DNA from 3 places in the Neobacillus sp. NPDC093182 genome. Region 3 is predicted to be linked to each of the others. Evidence: riboswitches for the same ligand, from Rfam matches in the RefSeq annotation. Region 3 holds a riboswitch; each other region holds the start of a gene.
The links. A riboswitch is a leader RNA that binds a small molecule or an ion and turns the genes downstream of it on or off. The one in region 3 is predicted to bind cyclic di-GMP.

Region 1 (6,412 bases), on a different contig from region 3:
TGGCTGCTTAAGGATTATGAAAGGGCAGGGGCAGGCTGTTATATGGATTGGGTCGGACCAGCGCTGATTCGGCACCAGGACAGTATAAAACTAGGGAAGATGGAGATTCAAAACCCGTTAGTTCCTGATGAGATTACCTGTCACCCATCTGCATGGAAAATTACAGTAATGAATGCTGATGATATAAAAAATCAGGAAGTATTGATCAGCTTAGAGGAGGACACCTTTTTAGAAAAGGTAGAGAATAAGGAAATGATCCCCGTAACATCTCCTTATAAAGAGGAAATTGAGTCTCGCTTAACATGGGAGTATTCTTTTGAGAATGCCTCCACCCATCGCTCAAAGCAATCGGTATCGGAAATGAAGCGTCAGCGTGAAATGTCTGATGAGCATAGTGGTACCGAATTGTTAAGCAGATTTAAAAAATCGATTACAAAACGGCCAAAGTTTATGCAGGAAAAGGCGCTTACCCCTGCTGAAAGAGGGACTGCTCTGCATATGGTCATGCAGCATGTCGATTTAACAAGACCTGTTACGATACAATCTGTTAAGACACAAATCGAGTCGATGGTTAATAATGAACTGTTAACTATCGAACAGGCGGAGGTCATTGATACACAACTCATTGGGAAATTTTTCGAGTCAGATTTAGGTAAGAGGATAATAAATGCAAAGGTGGTACATCGTGAGATTCCCTTTACCCTGTCATTGCCTTCGTCAGAAGTATATCCGACATGGAAGGATGAAGAAGAATCTGTTTTTGTCCAGGGGATTATCGACTGTGTTTTTGAAGATGAAAATGGACTCGTCCTTATTGACTTTAAATCGGATGGGATAACGGATCGTTACAAAGGCGGTTTTGTCCAGGCAAGACCTATTCTTGAAGAGCGGTACCGATTACAAATCAATTTATATACAAAGGCATTGGAGCAAATTTGGAAGAGAAAAATTAATGAAAGATTTTTATTCTTCTTTGATGGAGCTCACGTATTAAAGCTATAGTCAAATAGAAAACGACATAAACATTCAGGTTTATGTCGTTTCTAATTATTCCCGCCTATTGGCTGGTCAAGCAAATTAGCATCAAGTACATTTGTGCCGCTTAAACCGCTAGCAGTAAATATAATTCCCCCTGTATTTAAGCCTCCAGAACCTGCATTGGTCTTTGAAGCACTTTTTGGAGAAATATATACAGTATCCCCGAATTGAACAATTCCACCACTTACATTCACAATCTGAACTGGACCAATTATCGCTGGCATTTACGAACATCCTTTTCTTTACTTGCCCTTAGTAATCTTGTGATATCGTATTCCAACGTCCTTGTCATTGTTCATCCTCATTATGATGCAGATGTCTGATATGTTTTACCCGTGCTTCCATGGAGACGTTTTGACTGTTTCCAACGTGCAGTATGGCATCCGAAGACATTGCAAGGATAGATATAGTATTGACCTTAATGATAGGAAGGCTATTATGAGTAGATATCGTCATGCTTTCATTGATTGGTAAAAAAGGGATTGGTTCCGAAAACACAGGGTAGTTTAAAAAATTACCTTCTTTTGAATTAAAAACTTCAGCTTCCCTTTGAACAGCTAAGGCGCGTGAAAATCCATTAATAATACGGGAATCTCCAAGCTGGATGATAGAGGCAAAGGAAGCCGAGGTTACATTAATGGCGTTTACGACAGAAGATCTCTGGAGCATGATCTTAAGCACACCTAAAAAAGTGGCACATAAGGCCCGATGATGAGTGATTCAGCAGGTGTGTCGAAAGTTGCTGCTAATTGAATCGTTTGTGTATCGCCAACCATTACGAGCGAAGAACTTGAAACGCCTAGAATTCTAATTGTATCTACATGGAGGTCTCGATTATATACTTCAAAGTTCATTTTGCGTATTCATTCCTTTCACATTCTCTGGTAAATGATTAATAAATATTAAAATACCTTTTCTAATTTCCTCTTTGAGTAATGCAATAATGCTCTCCTCTGTACTTTGTTCGTCGTCACGTTTATTGGCTGCAGTATTTTGTATATGGTAATCAATCCTAGCTGGAAGCTGTTGCATGATATCTTGTTTAATAAAAGCTAAATAGGAATCATCTAATCTAACATTTAATTGATTTTGGGTTTCCTTAAATAGTACTGGCAGTTCCGTTTCTAAATACCGATAAATTGATTCTTCTATTTTCATTGAACGCTGCATTTGTGCCTTGGGATGGATAGGAGTATTTAAGGATTGATTTTCTACAGCAAAATCTTCAATATTTGCCAAATCGGATGGATTTAGTCCAATGTTTAAGGTTCCTTCAAGAGTTTCAACCTTCAATTGATCAAATTTATATTCAATCTTATCAACCCGAATACTAGGCTTATCATTTAATTGCTTCATTTCTTCCTGAAGTTTTTGAATGGTGTGTTCCAGAGTAGCAATTCTATTTTCCTGTGCCTGCAAAGTCAATTGGACCCATTGAAGAAGTTGTGAATAATCCTGGTACATACCATCACCTCACTTTGAATCAACTTCTCTCGTGCCTGATAATGGCACTGCAGGGCTACTAGATTGCCCGCTTGTAGTTTGAGTACCTCCTGCAGTTGGTGCGGGCTTTGTAAAACCTCCTGTATTATACAAATAAGATGCAGGTTTAATAATTCCGGCGCTGCCGATCTGCAGGACAGAAGAATTGGTAATACTGCTAATTTTAATAAAGTTTATTTGAATTGTTTGCTGAATATAAAAATTCATATAAAATCAACCTTTCCTTAAGCATTAAGGAAGATTCCTTGATCAATACCATCTGAATCGTATGTGTTCGTATTGCTTAAATTATTATTATGAACACTTAAACTTTCACCCGTATTAAAGGAACCAGCACCGGAGAAAGTTTTTGCAGATGAAAATGGCATGATTTTGTAGACATCTCCAATATGAAAAACGGAACTGCTGCCAAGTGATATGACTTGTGCAACTCCTACAATCGCTGGCATAAACAACACCCTTTACCTTTTTTTCTCCTAATATCGTATGTATAGGTTGGTGTAATGTGATTCATTCGCCCAAATAAAGTAAATCTAATCTAAATTGTTGGGAAAATTATATAATTAGGTAATATTACCTATGTATTTTTAAAAAATGATATAATAGTAGGATATGAGATTAAGACAAAAGGACTTATGATAGGTTTAAGAGATCAGTCGGAAATGTAAAAACACTGATTCTCGATAAAGGCAAAACTGGTGAAAATCAGTGACGCAAAGCTAGAGGGGCTAAGGTGCATTTGCACTACGCCAGCCAGTTACCGAAAGAACAGGGCGTTTTTCATAGATAACAGCAATGTTTACATAGGTCTTTTTATGTGCATTGTTGTACTTCATTTGTTAACCCCCCTTTCGGTAAAGGCGGGGTTATTTTTATTGTGTTTCATTAAACCTCGCCTAACCGTTCATATCTTCTTTATGTTTTGTGAGCAAAATGGTTTTCAAAAAACAAAAACAAGGCGGGTGGAATGTATGGGGCTATTAAAACAAATCCAGCAAATTAATTGGGTACAAGATGTAGATCACAAATTGTACAAGTCAGCAAGGCTGGCTATTAGAAGGAATTCATGGAAACCTCTAGAGCTTCAGGATTTAATTCTTAACGGGACCATGACAAAAGAAATGGCACTCTTCCTCTGTACATGTGTGAAAGCTAGATTAAATATTCTAGTAAGCGGAGGAACAGGGGCAGGAAAAACTACGCTTGTTAATGCACTTTCCACTTTTATTCCAAAAGAGGAAAGGAATCTTATTGGAGATGTTCGTGGTAAAGATGTACGTGACATACTTCGGAAAGAAAATAAAGGACTGGATGGTTTTCTTGCAACAGGACATTCCAGCAGTCCGCGTAATATGATTGACCGCTTGGAAATCATAGCATATCTTGAAGGGATGAATTTTCCTATCCAAGCGATTAGGGAAAAAATCGCTGGAACAATTGACATCATTGTCCACCTTTCACGTTCACATGATGGAAAAAGAAAAATTACGAAGATAACAGAGGTTCAGGGAATTGAAGGGGAAAATATTGTCCTTAGAGATATTTTTTCGGTTAATCCTCTTGAAGGTTCATATTATTAGCAGCCAGTTTTATTTAGGATTTTTTGAATGCCTATGGTATGATAGTGTTGCTATAAGCTATTGATACATAGGAGGAAAATCAAATGATTCATGGTCACGTTACAGCTTGGGTTTTAGCCCTAATTTTATTTATTGTCGCTATATTTTTACTAAAAGGCGGAAAAGAAAAGGGCGCTAAAATTGTCCGAATGATTTTACGTGTGCTTTATTTGCTAATTATTGCAACAGGTGTTGGTCTAATTTTCATGCTGTCCAATATTGATTTGTTGTATATACTAAAAGCGGTAGTAGGGATATGGGTAATTGGTTTATTTGAAATGATCCTAAGCAAGGTTGCACAAAATAGAAAAACTTCAGTTTTATGGATACAGTTTGTTATCGCCTTCTTACTTGTATTGTATTTAGGGTTTGATAAACTGCCTATGTCGATTTTTTATGTATAACATCGCTTTAGGAGAAAGAGCTGCCGGGTCACTCCCCGGCAGCTCTTTCTACGTTAAAAAAGGATGACAATTATTGCAAATAGTTTTACTATTTAAGTAAGGGGAGAGGAGTGTTTGATATGCTAGTTAGAGTGTTTGCTAATCTCCGGCAAATTTGCGGCGGAGTTGGGGTTGAGGTTAACCCGGACGGTCAACGGGTGATTGATGTATTGGATAAGATGGTTGAAATGTTTCCTGATTTGAAGGGAGAAATATTTACTCCTGAAAAAGAGCTGCTTCCATTTGTTCATGTTTTTATAAACGGAAGAAATATTATTCATTTAGATGGTCTTGAGACTATTGTAAAAGAAACCGATCAATTTGCACTATTTCCTCCTGTAGCGGGTGGTTAATATGCTTGAGCAGGAATTAGAGTTTCGTGGAATAAATCGAAAGCACCTAGGAATGTATTTTGAAGAGTTAGGCGGTAAACAAATTACAGATCAATTTCCTTACATATATAAATCTGACCACTGGTATGGTGAAATAATAAGGGAAGAAGAGCTTTCAATTACTTCTACATTTAAAGTCAATCGTGTTTATATTCGGTTTTATGCCTCAAATGACATGACGCTAAAAGAGCTGATTAAAAATTATCGGGTGAAAACAAGAAGGATAGGCGGATAGCTAATATCCCAAACAAAAGGCTTCTGCACAATATGCAGAAGCCTTCGATTCTTGCATTATACTAATTGATTTTCCGGGTCGATAATCTCAAGCTCACGAAGCTTTGCTTCGGTAACTTTTCCAGCCTCCCAGCCGCGTACTTGGTAGTACTCTTTAAGCATAATATCCATACGGCTGACCTCACCTGCACTATTACCAGATGCAGGCTCCTCGGTGAAGCGTTTTGGCAGATAGTCATCTTCTTCTTTATCGAATCCAGCGAGGTTATTATAATAACGCTCAAGATTATAAATTCTTTCCCCAGCCTTCATCACATCATCAGCTGTCATCGGAATACCAGTCATGGCACTATATTGCTCAGCGTAATGCTCAGCGTTTTCAGAGAAAGATGAAAACTTACAAATATTCATAGAATCAGAGAAAGCAAGCATATCTTGGAATACTTTTAATAACTTACCTTTTCCTTCTGGCTTAAGGCGGTCTGTAGGCTCTGGAATACCGGCAATTTCACTGGCAACCGTATAGCCGCGTAAATGACAGGCTCCGCGGTTACTAGTTGCATAACCGAGACCAATTCCTTGAATACCACGTGGGTCATATGCAGGAATGGATTGTCCCTTTACAGACATAGAAAGTTCTGATGCACCCCAAGAAGCTGTTGCTTTTGCTGGACCTTCAGCAAGGATACCGCCAAAGCCTTCACGGAATGCAATTTTCTTCGTTAGGTCAATCATGGAATCCGCATCGCCCCAAATCAGCTCTTCCGTAATCAACCCTTTTTCATAAGCTTCCATTGTAACGGAGAAGCAGTGTCCTAATTCAATGGTATCAAGACCGTACTCATTACAGCGGTCAATCAGATAAGAAATGGCCTCGGCATCGCTTAATAAGCAGTTAGAGCCAAGTGACCAAGCAGATTCAAACTCAATACTTTCGACTCTAGTTTTATACTTTCCATCCTTGACTTCAACTTCGATTTTGCAGCCTACAGGACATGCATGGCAAGTATTATTTTTAATAAGTAAATGCTCGTTGACATATTCTCCACTATGCTTTTCTGCCTCATCCCAATGAGTGAACTGGGAGTTCTTTGTTGGAAGCGCCCCGACCTCATTGATAATATTGGTTAATACGTTTGTACCGTAAACGGAAAGACCACCTTTATTTGGTGCGGTTAATCCG
Region 2 (6,412 bases), on a different contig from region 3:
CACCATAGAACATGCCTTTCAAAAATAAATTTTTACCCATTTTTTTAACCTCTCCTTCCAAAATGTTTTTATCATTCTTTTCGTCACCATGTAAATAATACCAATATACTCCACTTTATATTTTGCTTTAAGCTTCCTGCCAAATGCAAGAAATGACCATATTTTAATCCTATTATTTTATTACCCATCAATAGAAGCATTAAAACAAGTTTAGATTGACATCCATCAACGAAAGTGGAAAGATAAAGTTACGAATACTGAAAGGGTGACGGGATGAATTTATCAGAGAAAACAGTTGAAAATGTGGAGTATATGATTGAACAAATAAAAGAAAAATTAAAGGTATTAAATCTAGGAGCCATTAAACCTTCACACTTTGATGAAGAAATGTACGAGGAATTAAAAGAGATTTATGAGATGGTTATGAAAAAACCTTCTTTTAGCCCTAACGAAATGCAGGCTTTGGTCGAAGAATTAGGAAACCTTCGCAAAAATAAGTAAAACAGATCCCAAGGATCTGTTTTTTTATTTTTCCTGTTCAGTTAAAATAATCGGACCATTCTTGGTGATGGCAATGGTGTGTTCATATTGAGCAGAATATTTACCATCAATCGTCCTAGCTGTCCAGCCATTACTATCCATTTTTGTTTGATACATACCGATATTGACCATTGGCTCAATCGTAAATACCATACCTTCTTTTATTCTAGGACCTTTTCCAGGCAGTCCATAATGTGGTACATCGGGTTTTTCATGAATGACGGCACCAATTCCATGACCAATAAAATCACGAACAACCGATAAGCCTTCCCCTTCAACATAGGTTTGAATAGCATGACCAATATCTCCAATCCTATTTCCAGGGACTGCCTGTTCAATTCCTTTATACAGTGCCTCTTTTGTAACTTTTAATAAATGCTCTGTTTCTTTTGCGACTTTCCCAACAGCATAAGACCATGCTGAATCCGCTAACCCTCCATTATAATTGACGACCATATCTATGGTTACGATATCGCCTTCCTTTAACGGTTCCTTTCTTGGGAATCCATGGCATACTTCGTCGTTAATACTCGCACATGTGGCATATTTATAGCCCTTATAGCCCTTTTGCTGTGGGGCAGCATTGTGTTTTAAAAGATAATCATCCACAAATTCATCAATTTTCCAAGTTGTTATACCTGGTTTAATCATTTTTGCAATTTCTTTATGACATGAAGCAAGAATTTCCCCTGCTTTTTTCATTCTCTCAATTTCCCGCTGTGATTTAAGGACAATCATGATCTTCCCAACCTTTTTATATTATTTTTATGTATTCTTATAGAATTGGAAACACATTTTAATATTATCGCTAAGCTAACATTTTTTCAAAAAGTTTTTGATTTCGAGAAATATTTTTGTCATAATAGGCCGTTCTTAATATGGAACTTTTTCAGCTTTTCTGATAAAATTATTATAGTAATAATAAAAATTAGGTGTGTGAGCCCATGATAGGTGATCGTGTAAAAAAACTGCGGTTAGAAAAAAAGATGTCATTATCAGAACTTGCCGAGCAAGCTGGAGTTGCTAAATCTTATTTAAGCTCTCTAGAAAGAAACCTGCAAAGAAATCCATCTATTCAATTCCTTGAAAAGATTTCTTCTGTATTAAACGTACCTGTTGATCATCTAATAAATGAACACATTAATAAAGAAGAATTAGATAGCGATTGGATGAGCATTGTAAAAGAAGCGATGGATTCGGGTGTTTCAAAAGAACAATTTCGCGACTTTATTGAATTCAATAAGTGGCGAATTGGCCAAAATAATAACGAATAATAAAAGAACAAAGCATACTACCTGGTTTTTGTAGTATGCTTTGTTCACTTATGTATCTTAACGATTTTTTAGTACGACCTCTCCTACTTCGTTCTGATGGAGAAAATTAAGGATTGTTTCTTTTGAAATTCCAAGCTCCTTTGCCTCTAAAATAAGAGCTAACCATTCTGCGTCCATTCCATTCTTCATACAATCAACTATTGCCACTCTCACTCACTCCCAAAATACATATTCGTATTCCAGGCAGCCCGGCCATCATAGTAAAATATATACCTTAGATCCTCGGCTTTGCGTCCCTATTTTTCAATAGGTTTGCCCTTTTCTGTTTCGAAATGCTCATAAATCATTGATTATTCAGTATATTTGATAGACAAGTCTTCCTGATTCATAATTACTATGTTTATTATATCTAGTACTTTTTTAGTAACGTGTTGTATTTTGTCAAATAGTTTATTTTTTCGAACCTTTTTTTTACACAATTTATTCCAATTTTCTACAAAAACCCCCTTAAGATTCTCGCATAATGTCTATATTTTACAATTTAAATGGAAGTTTATTGGAAAAAGGAAGCAGTTGCAGTCGAAATTAGTTTATTTTACCTAGGGAAAGATTTTGTAAAATGCTCCAAAAAGACTAAAAAATCCTGTGAATTTTGTCTATTTTGTGACAATTGACATCTATTATAAACACCATTAAAATATACTAAATATTCAAATAATGGTGGTGAATCTAATCAATGACAACCATTCATGTGTTAAATTACGCTATTCCGATTGCCTTTGTTGTTTTTTTTGGTTACCTTCTTGATCGTATGTGCAAACCTGCAAAGTCTGATGAAAAAATAGAAGGTAAATAATACTCTTTCCTACTCATCTTCACTAATAAATTTCCTTCGTTTGGGAATGATACATTCGAAGACGAAAGGAGTGTTTAATTTGGCACGTGGAGAACATTTTAACCATAAAAAGAAGGGTCATCCTGGAAATTTACCAAAAGATAACTTAGTTGAGAGACACTCAAAGGATGCCATTGGGGATGAGGAGTTTATTGTAGTACAAGAAGCATTTAAGAATAGAGTTGAAACGAAAGACGTAGAATAAAAGGCGTGAATTTCACGCCTTTTTTGCTTATTTAACAAAATTTTGAATGAACATCCTTAAGTCCATTTCCTTTAGACCGGCTGCAGCCCTTTCGATATCTTTGGAAAAGATTCGATCCTTCTTTATGGAAGGAACAAGCTCCCTCCCCTTGTCATACATCTTCTTGGTCTGGCTGGCCATTTTTTCTACCCCGCGAATTTCAACGGCCTGCATGGCACAAATTAGTTCAATCGCGAGCACTCTGCGAGCATTCTGGATAATTTGATAAGCATGTCTAGAGGCTATCGTTCCCATACTCACATGGTCCTCTTGATTCGCAGATGAGGGAATGGAATCGACACTTGCTGGGTGTGCAAGTGTTTTATTTTCTGATACTAACGACGCCGCGGCATACTGCATAATCATCGCACCTGACTGCAATCCAGGCTCCGGGCTTAAAAAAGGCGGCAGATCATTCAACTGTGGATTTACTAATCTCTCGATACGTCTTTCAGAAATATTAGCAAGCTCGGCAACCGCAATTTTCATAAAGTCCATCGCGAAGGCAATCGGCTGCCCATGAAAGTTCCCGCCGGAAATAACCTTTTCCCCATCATCAAATATCAATGGATTGTCTGTAGCCGCATTCATTTCGATTTCTAATTTTTCTTTTACATAATCCAGTGCCTGCCAGGAAGCACCATGAACCTGTGGAATACACCTTATCGAATAAGCATCCTGAACCCGGTATTCTCCTTGAACACTGGTTAATAAACTATCACTTAGGTAACGTCGAATTCTTGCTGCCGTGTCAATTTGCTGCTGGTATCCTCTTGCTATATGAACCTCCTCTGCAAACGCGTCAATGATTCCGTTCAATCCTTCCATTGTCATGGCTGCGATAAGTTCACTTTCAAATGCCAGCTGTTCCGCTTCAAGATAGCCGACAACTCCCATGGCGGTCATCGCCTGCGTTCCATTTATTAACGCAAGGCCCTCTTTTGCCTCTAATGTTATCGGAAGAATCCCTTCCATTTGAAGCGCATGGATTGAATCCATCCGATTTCCTTTGTAAATTACCTCCCCTTCCCCAATAAGCACTAAGGCCAAATGGGAGAGCGGCGCCAAATCCCCGCTGGCACCCAGTGAACCCTGCTGAGGAATAACTGGGATGATTTCTCTATTAACCAGCTCTAATAGTTTCTCAATCACAATTGGTCTAACTCCTGAATACCCTTTTAAAAGTGCATTGGCACGTAAAAGGACCATTGCTTTGGAAACAATTTCCGGAAAAGGTTCACCAACACCACACGCATGTGAGCGTATTAAATTAAGCTGTAAATCTCTGACATGATCCTTATCGATTAATACATCACTAAACTTTCCAAATCCTGTATTGATACCGTAAACTACTTTGCGCTCGGAAACGATTTTCTCTACCGCTTCACGGCTCTTTTTTACAAGTTCCATACTTTTTTCCGATGCAAAAACCTTCTCTTTTCGATATAAAACCTCTTTCATTTGTTCCAATGTTAAACTTTGACCTGTTAGCATGATCATATTTCTCGCTCCTCTACCACTTTATTAGAATAAAGAAAGAGGCTGGATTCCATATCAGATTAGATTTGGAGTCCAGCCTCTTTTATAAACATTACTTGATTAAATTTTGTTTTTGGATGCCTCATAGGTTATCAGTCCATTCAAATATTTTTATTCTAATAATTATTGTATGTGAAGAAAAGCTTGATTGTCAATATAATTGTCAGAATTTTAGCACGATAACACTTTAGCACAATAATAAAGGACAGTGGAAGTTGTCTATATTACAAATTAGATTGCGGGTCTAAATCAATAACATTCTTTTATTACGTTTAGTTGCAAGAAAATAGCCAATTTCCTTAGTAAGAGTAGTTTTTCCAACTCCACCCTTCATATTAATATACGAAATTACTTTTGCTGGGTCTTTAACTTCAACTTCTGTCATGATAACAGGGGCAGTTTAATTGAAGTAGGCATCTCACATCTACCTCATCTTATTTACAATGAAAGGAGCAAGGTAAGAGTTAGTTGACCATTAGGCGTGACTACCTAAAGTTAAAATTGTGTTTTTTTATCAGAGGGGTTGTCCCATACAAAAAGCTCTCAAACGAATAGATTAATAATAGATTTAAAAATATTTTTTAAATCTAAAACAATATTAATAGAAGGGAGTTTTTATCTAGAATGAAACGACATGACTATCTTTACATTGGAGACGGCTTCGACAACACCGTAAAGACATTTGATGCAGAATCGGGCAGGTTCCTTGGAAGATTTGTTCCATCAGGTGACAATGGCTTAAATGGTCCCCGAGGGCTTATCTTCGACCATAATGGTAATCTCCTTGTTACTAACCAAAACGTAGATCCTCCACCTCCTCCAGCACCTCAAAATGGAAGCATTTTAAAGTACGACAGACACACTGGACAGTTTCAAGGATTTCTCGTCCATCCCAATGACCCTAACGCCCCTTTCGCCCCGCGCGGTATCGTGCTTTCGAAACAAAATATTCTGTTTGTGGCAGACACTATTGTACAGAACGGACTGAATGGAGAAGTGCGGACATATGATGGTACCACTGGGGTGTTTCAGGGGAATCTTGAACACCCACCTGGAGTACAGTTTTTCCCCCGAAGTGTAGTAATTGGTCCGGACGGCTTGTTATATGTGTCCGTCCGCAATAACCCTAATACTGCAGAAGGTCAGCTCGGTGGACGGGTAGTGCGCTATAATCCGAAAACCGGGGAATTCATTGATGTGTTCATTGAGGGTGATTCCATCCCCGATTTTAACCGTCCGGAAGGTTTGGTCTTCGGTCCTGATGGCAACCTCTATATCACCAGTTTCAGAAGGGACCCAAATGACACAGACAAAATTCTTATCTTTGACCGTAAGGGCAGATTTCTTGACAAGATTGATCTCTATGCCCTCGGACAGCCCCGCGCCTTTGCGCAGGCAATCCTGTTTGGTCCAAACGGCAAACTGTTTGTCCCTATAACAGGACCGGGTCCCGCCGTTACTGGCCAGCCTTTGGGACCTGATACAGGTTCTGTACGTCGCTACAACGTTAAGACCAAAACATTTGATGTGTTTGTGAGTCCGGCTCTTCTGGGAGGACCGTTAACGGAGCCGTGGTATTTGACATTTGGCAAAACGGACCCCGCAACACTAGCTTACGGGCATGACCAGAAAGAAAGCAGCGACCGTGATCACCACCATGATGATGAAAGCAGTGACTAGAATAGTAGTTAAGATTTGAATATATAAGGAAAGACCGCTACTTGTGTTTAGATAGCGGTCTTTCTTTGGACAAGGTGTAACTTTTCTAAAAGGTCTTTGATTTGTTTTAATATATTCCTTACAGTGAGGTGAGTTCGCCAAGTTTCTAACATTACACAGGTCAAGGTGGTAAAAACAGCTGTCAATAAAATATAAAAAAATGTAATAATTTGTACAAAATAACATTGTAAAAGGGATTCT
Region 3 (11,342 bases):
CAGCACTGCTTTTTTTAATAAGGATAAAAAAAGTTTGGTTTCTAATAATAAAAAGTTTTCACAGACTAAAGAGTAGATTTTTGTCGAATGGTTGTTCTTTAAAAAGAAATATTTTTGAATTATAATATTTTTAGGTAAGGACATATCTAAGTCTAGTGAGTATTTTAATCAGTTTTATATGTAGAGGCGGTTATATTTTTTTGAATACTACGTTCTTTATAATGAACAATTAGTTGGTAAGGAGGTGATAAGAGTGATTACAGAAAAAGTTTATACCCGTCCGATTGTTTTAAGTCATCAAATGATTCGCTTTGAAACAGCACAAAGTTGGAATCCAGGTAAAGGAAAACATGATCATCCTGGGACGGGAAACGACGGAATTAAATTTCCGGTAGAAACAAATCCAAATCCACAGCCATGTGGTGCGGGTACAGCAGGTAATGGAAACAACAACGGGAACGGAACTGGGAATGGAAATATTGGTGTAGGCCAATGTAATCCAAATGTAAACTAATTTTCGTTATACGACGGGAAGGTTAATGAGGAAAGATCATTGACTTTCCTTAAATAAAATTTTTTAGGAGACCAATATGAAAATGTTAAAAACGAAAATTGGCGACTTTTTCATTCATATCTTGTGTGAACCCAAAAATCTTCGGACCATGATTGGAAAAAATTTCCACTCATACATAGCATCTGAAAATATACAGCCTGATATTGTCATTAAAGTGGAAGATGGATTTGGTGTGTCCTTCCAAAATTATCATGTTGATATCAGTAAAGACAACAACCAAATTCTCTATCGTCGAGCTGATTACGAAATAAAGGTGGATTCAGATTATAAAACTGCTTCTATTTCTGTCCACGATGAGCTAGCCCTTAAACATGCTCTAATGAACCTATTTAGTTCCTTCATTGTTTATCATAATTGGGGTCTGTTGATCCATTCTTCCTGTGTAATTGAAAGTGGAAAGGCACATATTTTTGCAGGACAATCCGGAGCAGGTAAATCGACTGCGGCCAAACTATCCTATCCTCGTAATCTCCTCTCGGATGAAGCAACCCTTGTAAAAATCACGGAAGAGGATGTACAGATATATAATTCTCCGTTTCGTAGTGAAATTGAGGCAGACTCATTTAGCGGGAATCTTTCATTAGCCAGTGTACAAATTCTTTTTCAAGCACTTCAAAATAAGCGGGAAAAGGTTGCCAAATCCGACGCTCTTTTTCAATTAATGGATAAGGTTTTCTTTTGGCCCCAAAGCCAAGAAGAAACTAGTAGAATTATGAAGCTATTGACCCTTTTGGTAAAGCAAGTGCCAGTTTATGACCTTCATTTTCAAAAAAATAATTCATTTTGGGAGTTAATATCATGATGACTCATTTTATTCAAAAAGGAAATGTAGAAGCTACTGAATTAGATGGTGAATGGATCATCTTAAATACAGAACAATATACCATTACGAAATTAAATGGAGCGGGAGGGCTTTGCTGGTCCTTGCTTAATAAAATCCAAACTGTTGATACTCTTACAAATTCCTTGGTTAAGGAGTATAAAGCCGTCCAAAACAAAGAACAAATCAAACAGGATGTCGAAGAATTTCTGTCTAATCTTACCGAGTGTGGGTTGATTGAACATGTTAATCGACTATAGCACGTATCTATTGTTAAAAACCACGATTGAAAAGGATGGCTGTCTCGAGCTCCCTTCTGTTGGTAATAGTATGTATCCTTTTATTCAAGAAGGAAATCTTTGCCGGTTTGTTAACTGTCAAACGACACTCTTAAAAAAGGGTGATGTTATTTTATTCTATACAAAAACCGGTCAATTGATAGCCCATCGTCTAGTTTCTATAAATATAGTAAACAATCAACGATTCTTTCAGCTAAAGGGGGATACTAACCTCGGATTTGACCAATTAATAGGTGAGGATCAGATACTTGGTAAATTAGTGAGTGTCCAAAAGAAACATAAAATATTAACCCCAGAAGGTCGTTTTGCAAGGTTTTGGGGAAAAGTTATCCTTACCTTTCCCGCCCTTTCAGGTATTCTTCGAAGATATCTTAATAGAAAATTGCAATTTTAATAACGAAGTGTGGAGTGTACCTTATGAAAGCAAAGCTAGAATTGCTAATAAAACAATATATTACCATAAAGGATTTACGTAGGACTTTTTCATTTGTGAAGCCTTTTATCAGGAAACAGTGGAAGGCCTATTTGTTTATTATTCTTTTATTAGGGCTGGATATATACTTAACAATTGCCTTTGCAAAGTTCTTTGGTGAGATTACTGACTCCGCTATTCATGGGGGATATAAGGAAATCCTTTCATTCATTCCATATGGAGGACTGCTTATTGTATTAAGTATTTTCTCAAGTGTTTTCTATACTTACTGTGAAACTTTTGCAACCAATGGCGTGAAAATGGATATGAAAAACCATTTATTTAACCATGTACTCCGATTGCCGGCTGGTGATGTTTCTAATTATCGCTCTGGTGAATTAATGTCCCACTTTTCTAACGACATACATGGTGTTGACGGTGTAATTGGCAGCAATCTCATTAGTTTAATTAGATTACCGATTATTTATATTGTTGTCTTTGTATACTTAGCAAATATCAATATGACACTGTGTTTGATTAGTTTAATTGTTGCACCGATTGTGGCAATATCAGGTGTAGTGTTTGGTTTATTACTTCGGAAAAATGGGAGATTGATTCACAGTTTAATAGGTAATATTAATAGCCTCTTAAGTGAAACGTTTCACGGATTTCAGGTTATTCGTTCCTTTACATTGGAAAAGCTTTACTATCATAAGTATGTTAATCAGAACAAGGAACTGCTTGATTTAGAACTGCAAAACGCGAAGCTCAGATCTTGGTATAATACAGGCGGGCAAATCATAGGTTCGATTACTTTTATGGTAAATCTGTCTATTGGCGCCTTGTTCGTATCAAATGGTGAACTAACTGTTGGTGCTCTCTTGACATTTTTAAATTTAGTTAACCACTTGTTTTATCCCATTACCGGATTCGCGGGGCTTTGGGCTGGTTTTCAACGGTCTGTGGCTGCTCTTGAAAGAGTGCTAGACATATTAGAAAAATTACCAGATATAAAGGAACTTCCATCTTTTTCTCCAACAATAAAGGATGTTGATTCAATTGAATTTGATGATGTTACCTTTAGCTATGGAAATTATAATGTTTTAGATGAATTTAATCTAAATATACCGACTGGAAAAATGATCGCATTAGTCGGTCCAACTGGTGCAGGGAAGAGTACCCTTTTTAACCTATTGCAAGGTTTTTATAAGCCGCAAGCAGGGGAAATACGTCTATCGGGTAAATCCGTTAAAGAGTACTCTGTTTCCGAATTAAGAAGTTCGATTGCTCATGTTCCGCAAGATACTTTTTTATTTGCAGGCACTATCCGTGAAAATCTGCTGCTTGCACGCCCAGATGTGACGGAGAAAGAAATGGTTGAAGCGACAGTCAGTGCTGAGATACATGATTTTATCCTATCACTGCCAAAAGGGTATGACACTCAAATTGGTGAAAATGGTGTCAAACTTTCTGGTGGTCAAAAACAAAGAATTGCAATCGCGCGGGCTATTATTAAAGATGCCCCAATCCTCTTACTAGACGAGGCAACATCAGCCTTGGATGGGGAAACGGAGTTTCATGTTAAGGAAGCACTCGAGGAATTGATGAAAGGCAGAACAACGATTGTTATTGCACACCGATTGTCTACCATTCAAAATGCAGACCTTATTTTAGTTATGAAAAATGGGAAAATTGTTCAAAGAGGGACTCATAATGAGTTAATGAATCAGAATGGACTATATCAGAAGCTCAATAAAGCATCATATAACTCAAAAAAAGGAAGCCCATTAGCTTTGGTCTCAAAATCTTAAAGGGGAGGTGAGTGCCATGAGTTTTGATTTTGTTTCAGCCTTATATAAGTCTCAAGTACCAATGCCACTCGATGATCATTACTATCATAATGTTCTTAGAGATATTGAGCACGATGGAATCCAATCACAGGTTTACTTTTTATTAAAGCAGAATGGCATGCTCACACAAACTCCGACCTTTTTTCAAGCCTGTTTAAAAGAAAACTATGATACAGGACTTTTTCAAAACCTATATATAAAAAATCAGACAGATTTACTGTTAAAAAGGTTTGAAGAACAAGGTATTGATGTGATTCCGCTTAAAGGAGTTTATTTTGCTGAAAAATATTTTGGGCATATTGGGGCGAGAGCAACCTCCGATATCGATTTATTAGTCCGGTTTCAGGACTTAAATCATGCCATTGAGTCAGTAAAAGCTTTAGGGTTCTCGGTTGAAGAAGAGCCCATTCCTGGACATTTCCATTGCAGTTTTAGTAAAAGGCTCCCTCATTCTCCCATACCATTAGTAGTAGAATTGCATTGGGGGCTTGTAAAAGAAGAAACATCAAGATTTGATATTAATGACATTTGGAATGAATCTAAGGTCATTGGTCAATATTCACATATCAGAGATCTTTCGCATATACATTGCTTTTATATGATTTGCCTACACGGCTGGAGGCATAATTTAGAATCTCTGAAATATTTTATAGACATTATCCAAATGATTCACCAATATAGGGATGTATTAGAGTATGAAGAACTTTTTAAAATGGCTGAAACTCACCAAACGTTAAAAAGGCTGACTAGGACTTTGTCCATTGTTTATGAACAGTTTCCGCATTTAGATTATGTAGTAAAGCTTCCTTTTAAAAGAAAAACGTTATGGAGGCATAGTAAAGTCAAAGGCCTTAAACAATATATGGACTTCTTTGACTACCAATTTCTTAGCTATGATAGCCTCAAACACAGTATGATAGAAATCCGTCATTGGATATGGCCTTCAAAATTTGAACTCTCTTGTGAACTAGGGGAGATTCAGCAAGAAAGCTCTACCATTAAAATGTACATATCATTATACAAAAAAAGGATTACAGGACTGGTAAAGGTGATTTTTTAATATAAGTTCATAATCAAAAATAGAGCACATAAGGGATTAGTTCCCTTACGGTGCTCTATTTTATTTATAAAGGAAAACCTTTAAGTTGTCTTTTTGATCAATGGTTGCTAGCAGCACGTTTTTAATATTTGTATGATATAAATTTTCTAGCTTTTCAACAACCCAGACCTCATCTTTGTTCACTTGTTTTAATACGTTAGAATAAATGGTACCTTCCTTAATAATTGTTTTTGGAAGGTCAAATGGTTCAGTTTCCATTTTATATGTTGCAGGTGTAATAGGGTTATATTTTGGATCCAAAAAAACGGATACTTTCCCATCAGCTTCCCACAATGCTAATGCAACTTTTTTAATATCCTCAACTTTTTCTTCCCGTAATTCTTCTAACAAAATATCTATTGATATTCGAGCTTTATATAATCCTTTATAGATAATCTCTCCGTCCCTAACAAGTGTGATGGGAGGAGGAGTAATTAGGTTTCTTATTCGTGGAAATTTTAAAATGGTATAAACACTGCCTATATACAATACCACCAACACCACTGTAGTCGTAATAGAACCTTTTAGTCCAAGATGTTCATCTGATAATGGGTGAGCTATAATGTTTCCGATTATTAGAGCAATTGCGAAATCAATCAATCTTAGCTGTGCAATGGAACGCTGGCCCATCACCTTGGCTACAAGAATCAAAAAGAAATAGGCTACGACTGCTCGAAGTATCCACTCAAATGTTGTTAGTGTTTCCTGACTATGAAAGAAATCCACCGTTAACACATCCTTAGAGGTAAGTGCTAATTTCTTATAAACTTAACACAAACCGGGTGTGGTACCTTAATATCTGATTGTAAGAGAGTCAATCTTCCAGTGCTCTCATCCCTTGAATATAGAACTATATTGCTCGATTCTTGGTTTGAAGCCACAATGAATTTTTCAGAAGGGTCAATCTCAAAATCCCTTGGCCAATCCCCCTCTGTTGACGTGTGTTCCACAAAGCTTAGTTCACCTGACTCTTGATTAACTTGAAACAGGGCAATACTGTTGTGACCGCGGTTACCAGCATAAACAAAACGGCCGTCCGCTGAAATATGAATGGCACTTCCTTGGTTATTTTCTTTAAAATCTTCCGGGAGAGTTGAAACATATTGTATTTCCGTAAAATGACCGTTTTCCGGATGATAGTTTAACGCTATTACCTCTGAGCTAAACTCGGTCATAATATAAGCATATTTGCCATTAGGATGAAATGCGAGATGCCTAGGACCACTGCCAGCTTTTAATGGCAGCAGGTTAACCTTTTCAAGTGAGCCGTTTTCACCGACTTTATAGGTAATCAGCGCATCAATTCCCAATTCAACAACGGTTAAATATTTTTCGTCTGGTGTTAATCCTGCATAATGTGTATGCGCTTTTTCCTGTCTAGGGTCTGGACCTGAACCTTCGTGTTTAATAATCGAAACAGCAGGTTGCACGGAGCCGTCTTCTTTATTAAGCAAATAGGATTCAACGCTTCCTTTATGATAATTAGCGCTAAATACATATTTGTTTTTAGTGTCTACACTTACATGACATGGTGGTGATCCTTCTGAAAATTGACCGTCTACTGCTGTTAACTCGCCGTTATCATTAATAGAAAAAGCAGCTAATCCTCCTAATCCTCCTTCTTTTCCTACTGAATATAAGTATTGATTATCAGAGCTAATTGTTAAATAGGTTGGGTTTTCTAACCTAGCTGCCACCTTAACGTCAACGATCGTCCTTTCATCCGTGTCTAGTGTGAAAGAATAGATTCCTTCGCTTTCACCTTTTGTGTATGTTCCAATATAACCTGTAAAATGTTTTTTTTCAGTCATCATTTAAACTCCTTCAATGAAATATCATCATTTTATTTTATCAAACTACCCAAAAAATTATTAACCACTGTATCTGGAATAAAACATGTGGTTGTATGTTTTATGATTACAATAAAAGACAGAATAATACAAGTAATAAGTATCACTAGCCTATTTCAACTTTTAATCATTTTACTGTCTATCTCCGACCTTCTCCATGATATTTATTATCTAGAACCGTTTCCTATTAAACTGGAAACTATACTTTATAAAGAACTTTCCTGTAATATTAATATTTATATTATTAGGAACTTACTCATAGGTGAAGATAACTGTATTTTTGTATAATTTAACATTTTGATTATTCTTAATACCTAAATTTACTTTATTATGTTTCTTTTTTTTTTAATTGTAACAGACGTTTGGAAGAAATGTAAAAAAATGTCGATATTTTTAGAATTATTTATGTTCGATATAAAGAATAAATGTGGTACTATTTGCTTATGAGTTTTATAACTTTAATTAGATAAAGGCAAACCTATCGAAAGATTGGGACGCAAAGCTACAGGTCTAAAGTGCTAAACTATGACGGCTGAGCTGCCTAAAAACTAATATTTTAGGAGGACACCCAGTACCATGTTAACCACTCCATTAGATGAAAAAGAAGTAGATAAGGAATGGCTAGAACTCATTTTAGAAGCTCGAAATTTAGGAATTACTGTTGATGAAATTAAGGACTTCCTAAAAGACCCTTCTAATACATAACCATGTCCTCCTTTGATTAACCTGCGTCTTAGACTGCCTTCTGCCGCAAAGGGATTATGAAAAAAGAAATTGCCTAACAAAAAATGTCCATTAAAATGGGCCTTTTTTCGTTATTGGGATAATCTAATAATACGTGTTCTGTGCCTAGGCATTTTTATTTTCATTACAGTATAAGTTTAGTAAAATTTAATCTAACATTACAGATTCAAAGTTAAAACTATCACATAATTAAGGAGTTTGATTATGGCTCAACGAAAAAATAGTACTAAAAAAGGAACGACGAAACCGCAATCCTCTTCATCAAAATTTGTTTTTTGGATTATTGGATTGATTGCAATAGCTATTATCGGGTTTATCTTTCTAGCCAATAACCAGAAAGCTGATGATAGTGCTAAAGAAGAGATTGATTATTCAAATCAGCCTTTTCTCGGTGAAGAATCAGCCCCTGTTTCAATTGTAGAATTCGGCGATTATAAGTGTCCCAATTGTAAAAACTTTGCTGACAATGTGGTACCACTAATAGTAAAAGAATTTGTTGATACGGGCAAAGCTAAATTTTATTATTTCCATTATCCATTTATTAATGTTGATTCAGAGCGGACAGCTAAATTCTCAGAGGCAGTCTATCATGAGTTAGGCAACGAAAAATTTTGGGAGTTTCATGAACTTATTTATGATAAACAGCCGGAAGATACTCGATATGAAACGATTGATGTTTTTACAGAGGAATTTTTAACTGAAACATTAGAAGAAATGGCTAGTGAAGAAGAAGTTAAGAAGGTAGTTGCTTATTTTGGTACGAAAGCTCCAGAAGACGCTTGGGAAAGTGATGAGTCTCTTGGGGGGAAATTAGGAGTTAGTGGAACACCAACCATTTTTGTTAATGGAAAGCGATTTGATGGACAAACGATGGACGATTTAAACAAATTAGTAGAGGAAGCCGCTAAGGAGAAAGGGAATGAATAAACCATTACTGCTTGCATGGGTTGCAGCACTTATCGCGACCATTGGGAGTTTGTATTTCAGTGAAGTTCTCCACTATATTCCCTGTACGCTTTGCTGGTATCAGCGAATTTTTATGTATCCATTAGCGATCATTCTAGGAATTGCCTTTTACCGGAATGATGATGATATTGTGAAATACACATTACCATTGTCGATTATTGGAATGCTTATTTCAGGCTACCATACGGCTTTACAAAAGATTCCTTATTTGCAGCAATTTGAAATGTGTAAAAGTGGTGTACCTTGCTCAAAAGATTATATTAATTGGCTTGGATTTATCACGATTCCAATCTTGGCGTTTACCGCCTTCACGATTATTACCATCTGCTTAGTTTTCATTGCTCGATACCGAAATAAATAAGACTCAGCATTTGCTGAGTCTTATTTATTTCTATTACATTTAAATCGATTTGCCAAGGAATGCTGTTAACATCCATACATGTTTTTCTAAACCGGAATGAATGGCAAGGAGCATATCACCTGTGGTTTCATCGTCCTTTTCTTCGGCAAAGCTCATACCTTCTTTTAATTCACCAATAATAATTGAAAAATCATTTATAATGGTTTGAACCATTTCTTCAGCAGTTTCGCTTCCTTGTGCTTCTTGAATAGATGAAAGTTCAAGACATTCTCTCATCGTTGCAACTGGATTTCCACCGATTGCAAGTAATCGTTCTGCTAATTCATCGACATGCAATCCCGCTTCGTTATAGAATTCTTCAAATTTAGCGTGTAAGGTAAAAAACTGACCACCCTTCACATACCAATGGTAATTATGTAACTTGATATACAATACAGACCAGTTTGCAATTTGTTTGTTAAGTATGTTCACTAACTGACTATCCATTTAAAAAACCTCCATCATTTTGTCTTCTATTATATTATTACCAAAGATTTAGGGAGAAACCTGTGAAAAATTGAGGGATTTTTTGTCATTTTAGTGAAGATTGTCATTATTACATTGTTATTTCATGAAATAGGCCTGAAATAGTATGTAATAATTTTTCCACGGTTATCCATTAGTGGATTGATTATGGAAATGATAATTAGTTGGTTACTAATTCCATTTACTAGATAGATGCTTTCATAGCAGGAGCCATTTGTGTTATTTAAGCACTGGTTTTTTTTGGTTAATGATTAAGTATGTTACAACTGATAGCCTTATTAGTAGAGAAAACAACCAGAATACTAGGAGGCCATTAAACATGAATAAACTAAAAAAACTTGTTATTGCAGCAGGATTAATTTTGTCAATGTCAGCATTTACAGGTATCACTAAGTCCGAAGCAGCAACAACTCACAAAATTCAATACGGTGAGACATATTGGAAAATAGCTAAAGGATTTGGTATTCCTATTAATAGCTTAATGAGTGCAAACAATAGTAAACCTCTTATTGCAGGTCAAAATATGATTCTGCCAAACTCTCCAATTTCAGCGGCAGATGAAGAATTAATGGCGCGATTAGTTCGTGCAGAAGCAGTTGGCGAGCCATATGCTGGAAAGGTAGCTGTTGCGACTGTTATTCTTAACCGAGTGAAAAGTCCAGACTTCCCTAACACAGTTCGTGGAGTCATTTATCAAATCTCAAATGGACACTATGCATTTACACCTGTTGCAAATGGCGAAATCAATAAGCCAGCTGACGCAGAGTCTAAAAGAGCAGTTAATGAAGCAATCGCTTTGATGGGTAAAGGAAATGGTTCTTTATTTTTCTATAATCCAAAAACAGCTTCAAGTCAGTGGATTTTTTCACGTGAAGTAACGGTAACAATCGGAAATCATCGCTTTGCGCGGTAATTAGGGGACGCTTGGATACATATCCAAGCGTTTTTTCTTATGTAAATGGTAATTAATCATACGATTCTTTTTAAAATAAACCTTCATCATAGGATAGTGATTAAAAGAGCAAAATAGCTTTGTTAGACAAATTGCTAAAATAGTTAAGGAGGTTTAAGAATGGATCAAGAAATGTCCTATGGCGGTGATTATAAATTTATTCCAACAACTTCAATAGGAAGTGGTATTGGAATAGAGGTACTGCCCGATTTATATAGCCATACCATTCAAATTGTGAATATTTGTTTGGTTGGAAATCCAGAAACTAAGAATTTTGTTTTAGTTGACGCAGGGATGCCTGAATCAGCTAACGAAATAATTTCAGTTACTGAAGAACGTTTCGGTGCTAATAGGCGTCCTCAAGCAATCATTTTAACACATGGTCATTTTGACCACGTGGGAGCAATTATTGAATTAATTAATCATTGGAATGTTCCTGTATATGCACATGAGTTAGAGTTACCTTTCCTGACTGGAAAAATGAGTTATCCAGAGCCAGATCCTACTGTGGAAGGTGGTTTGGTTGCTAAAATGTCCCCAATGTTCCCAAATGAACCAATTAATTTGGGGAATCATATTCAAAAACTTCCTTCTGATAGAAGTGTACCGCATTTGCCAGGTTTTCGCTGGGTACATACCCCTGGGCATACTCCAGGACATGTGTCGCTATTTAGAGAAGAAGATCGGGCTCTACTAGCAGGAGATGCATTTGTTACCGTTAAACAAGATTCTCTTTATAAGGTTCTTACACAAGAAATGGAAATAAGTGGACCACCGAGATATCTTACAACAGATTGGCAAGCAGCTTGGGAATCAGTTAGAACAATAGAAACTCTGCAGCCAACAGTTGCTGTAACTGGTCACGGAATGCCTTTGTCAGGTGAAATACT

Region 1: another riboswitch for cyclic di-GMP. It lies ahead of ACIQAA_RS13305 (ATPase, T2SS/T4P/T4SS family); the one in region 3 lies ahead of ACIQAA_RS30665 (anti-repressor SinI family protein).
Region 2: another riboswitch for cyclic di-GMP. It lies ahead of ACIQAA_RS05450 (anti-repressor SinI family protein); the one in region 3 lies ahead of ACIQAA_RS30665 (anti-repressor SinI family protein).

The regions. Positions count from the first base shown of each region.
Region 1 covers NZ_JBIVOI010000006.1:204,081-210,492, forward strand. Annotated here, with positions in the region: gene addA (helicase-exonuclease AddAB subunit AddA) at 1-1,002, shown strand, start outside; gene ACIQAA_RS13275 (spore germination protein) at 1,044-1,262, opposite strand; gene ACIQAA_RS13280 (spore germination protein GerPE) at 1,327-1,707, opposite strand; gene ACIQAA_RS13285 (spore gernimation protein GerPD) at 1,722-1,892, opposite strand; gene gerPC (spore germination protein GerPC) at 1,882-2,502, opposite strand; gene ACIQAA_RS13295 (spore germination protein GerPB) at 2,512-2,748, opposite strand; gene ACIQAA_RS13300 (spore germination protein) at 2,766-2,990, opposite strand; cyclic di-GMP riboswitch class I at 3,220-3,306, shown strand; gene ACIQAA_RS13305 (ATPase, T2SS/T4P/T4SS family) at 3,513-4,121, shown strand; gene ACIQAA_RS13310 (YisL family protein) at 4,205-4,564, shown strand; gene ACIQAA_RS13315 (ubiquitin-like small modifier protein 1) at 4,684-4,956, shown strand; gene ACIQAA_RS13320 (MoaD-like domain-containing protein) at 4,958-5,230, shown strand; gene ACIQAA_RS13325 (aldehyde ferredoxin oxidoreductase family protein) at 5,287-6,412, opposite strand, start outside.
Region 2 covers NZ_JBIVOI010000002.1:174,608-181,019, forward strand. Annotated here, with positions in the region: gene ACIQAA_RS05430 (YtxH domain-containing protein) at 1-40, opposite strand, end outside; gene ACIQAA_RS05435 (DUF1128 domain-containing protein) at 274-501, shown strand; gene map (type I methionyl aminopeptidase) at 526-1,278, opposite strand; gene ACIQAA_RS05445 (helix-turn-helix domain-containing protein) at 1,485-1,814, shown strand; gene ACIQAA_RS05450 (anti-repressor SinI family protein) at 1,872-2,021, opposite strand; cyclic di-GMP riboswitch class I at 2,054-2,141, opposite strand; gene ACIQAA_RS05455 (hypothetical protein) at 2,750-2,914, shown strand; gene hutH (histidine ammonia-lyase) at 2,942-4,453, opposite strand; gene ACIQAA_RS05465 (AAA family ATPase) at 4,737-4,877, opposite strand; gene ACIQAA_RS05470 (Vgb family protein) at 5,117-6,172, shown strand.
Region 3 covers NZ_JBIVOI010000027.1:5,495-16,836, forward strand. Annotated here, with positions in the region: gene ACIQAA_RS30620 (VanZ family protein) at 1-76, shown strand, start outside; gene ACIQAA_RS30625 (hypothetical protein) at 254-514, shown strand; gene ACIQAA_RS30630 (ribosome small subunit-dependent GTPase A) at 591-1,376, shown strand; gene ACIQAA_RS30635 (PqqD family protein) at 1,373-1,654, shown strand; gene ACIQAA_RS30640 (signal peptidase I) at 1,638-2,087, shown strand; gene ACIQAA_RS30645 (ABC transporter ATP-binding protein) at 2,111-3,916, shown strand; gene ACIQAA_RS30650 (nucleotidyltransferase family protein) at 3,933-5,015, shown strand; gene ACIQAA_RS30655 (DUF421 domain-containing protein) at 5,076-5,780, opposite strand; gene ACIQAA_RS30660 (lactonase family protein) at 5,807-6,865, opposite strand; cyclic di-GMP riboswitch class I at 7,366-7,449, shown strand; gene ACIQAA_RS30665 (anti-repressor SinI family protein) at 7,481-7,609, shown strand; gene ACIQAA_RS30670 (DsbA family protein) at 7,853-8,575, shown strand; gene ACIQAA_RS30675 (disulfide oxidoreductase) at 8,568-8,975, shown strand; gene ACIQAA_RS30680 (Dps family protein) at 9,015-9,461, opposite strand; gene ACIQAA_RS30685 (cell wall hydrolase) at 9,820-10,413, shown strand; gene ACIQAA_RS30690 (MBL fold metallo-hydrolase) at 10,573-11,342, shown strand, end outside.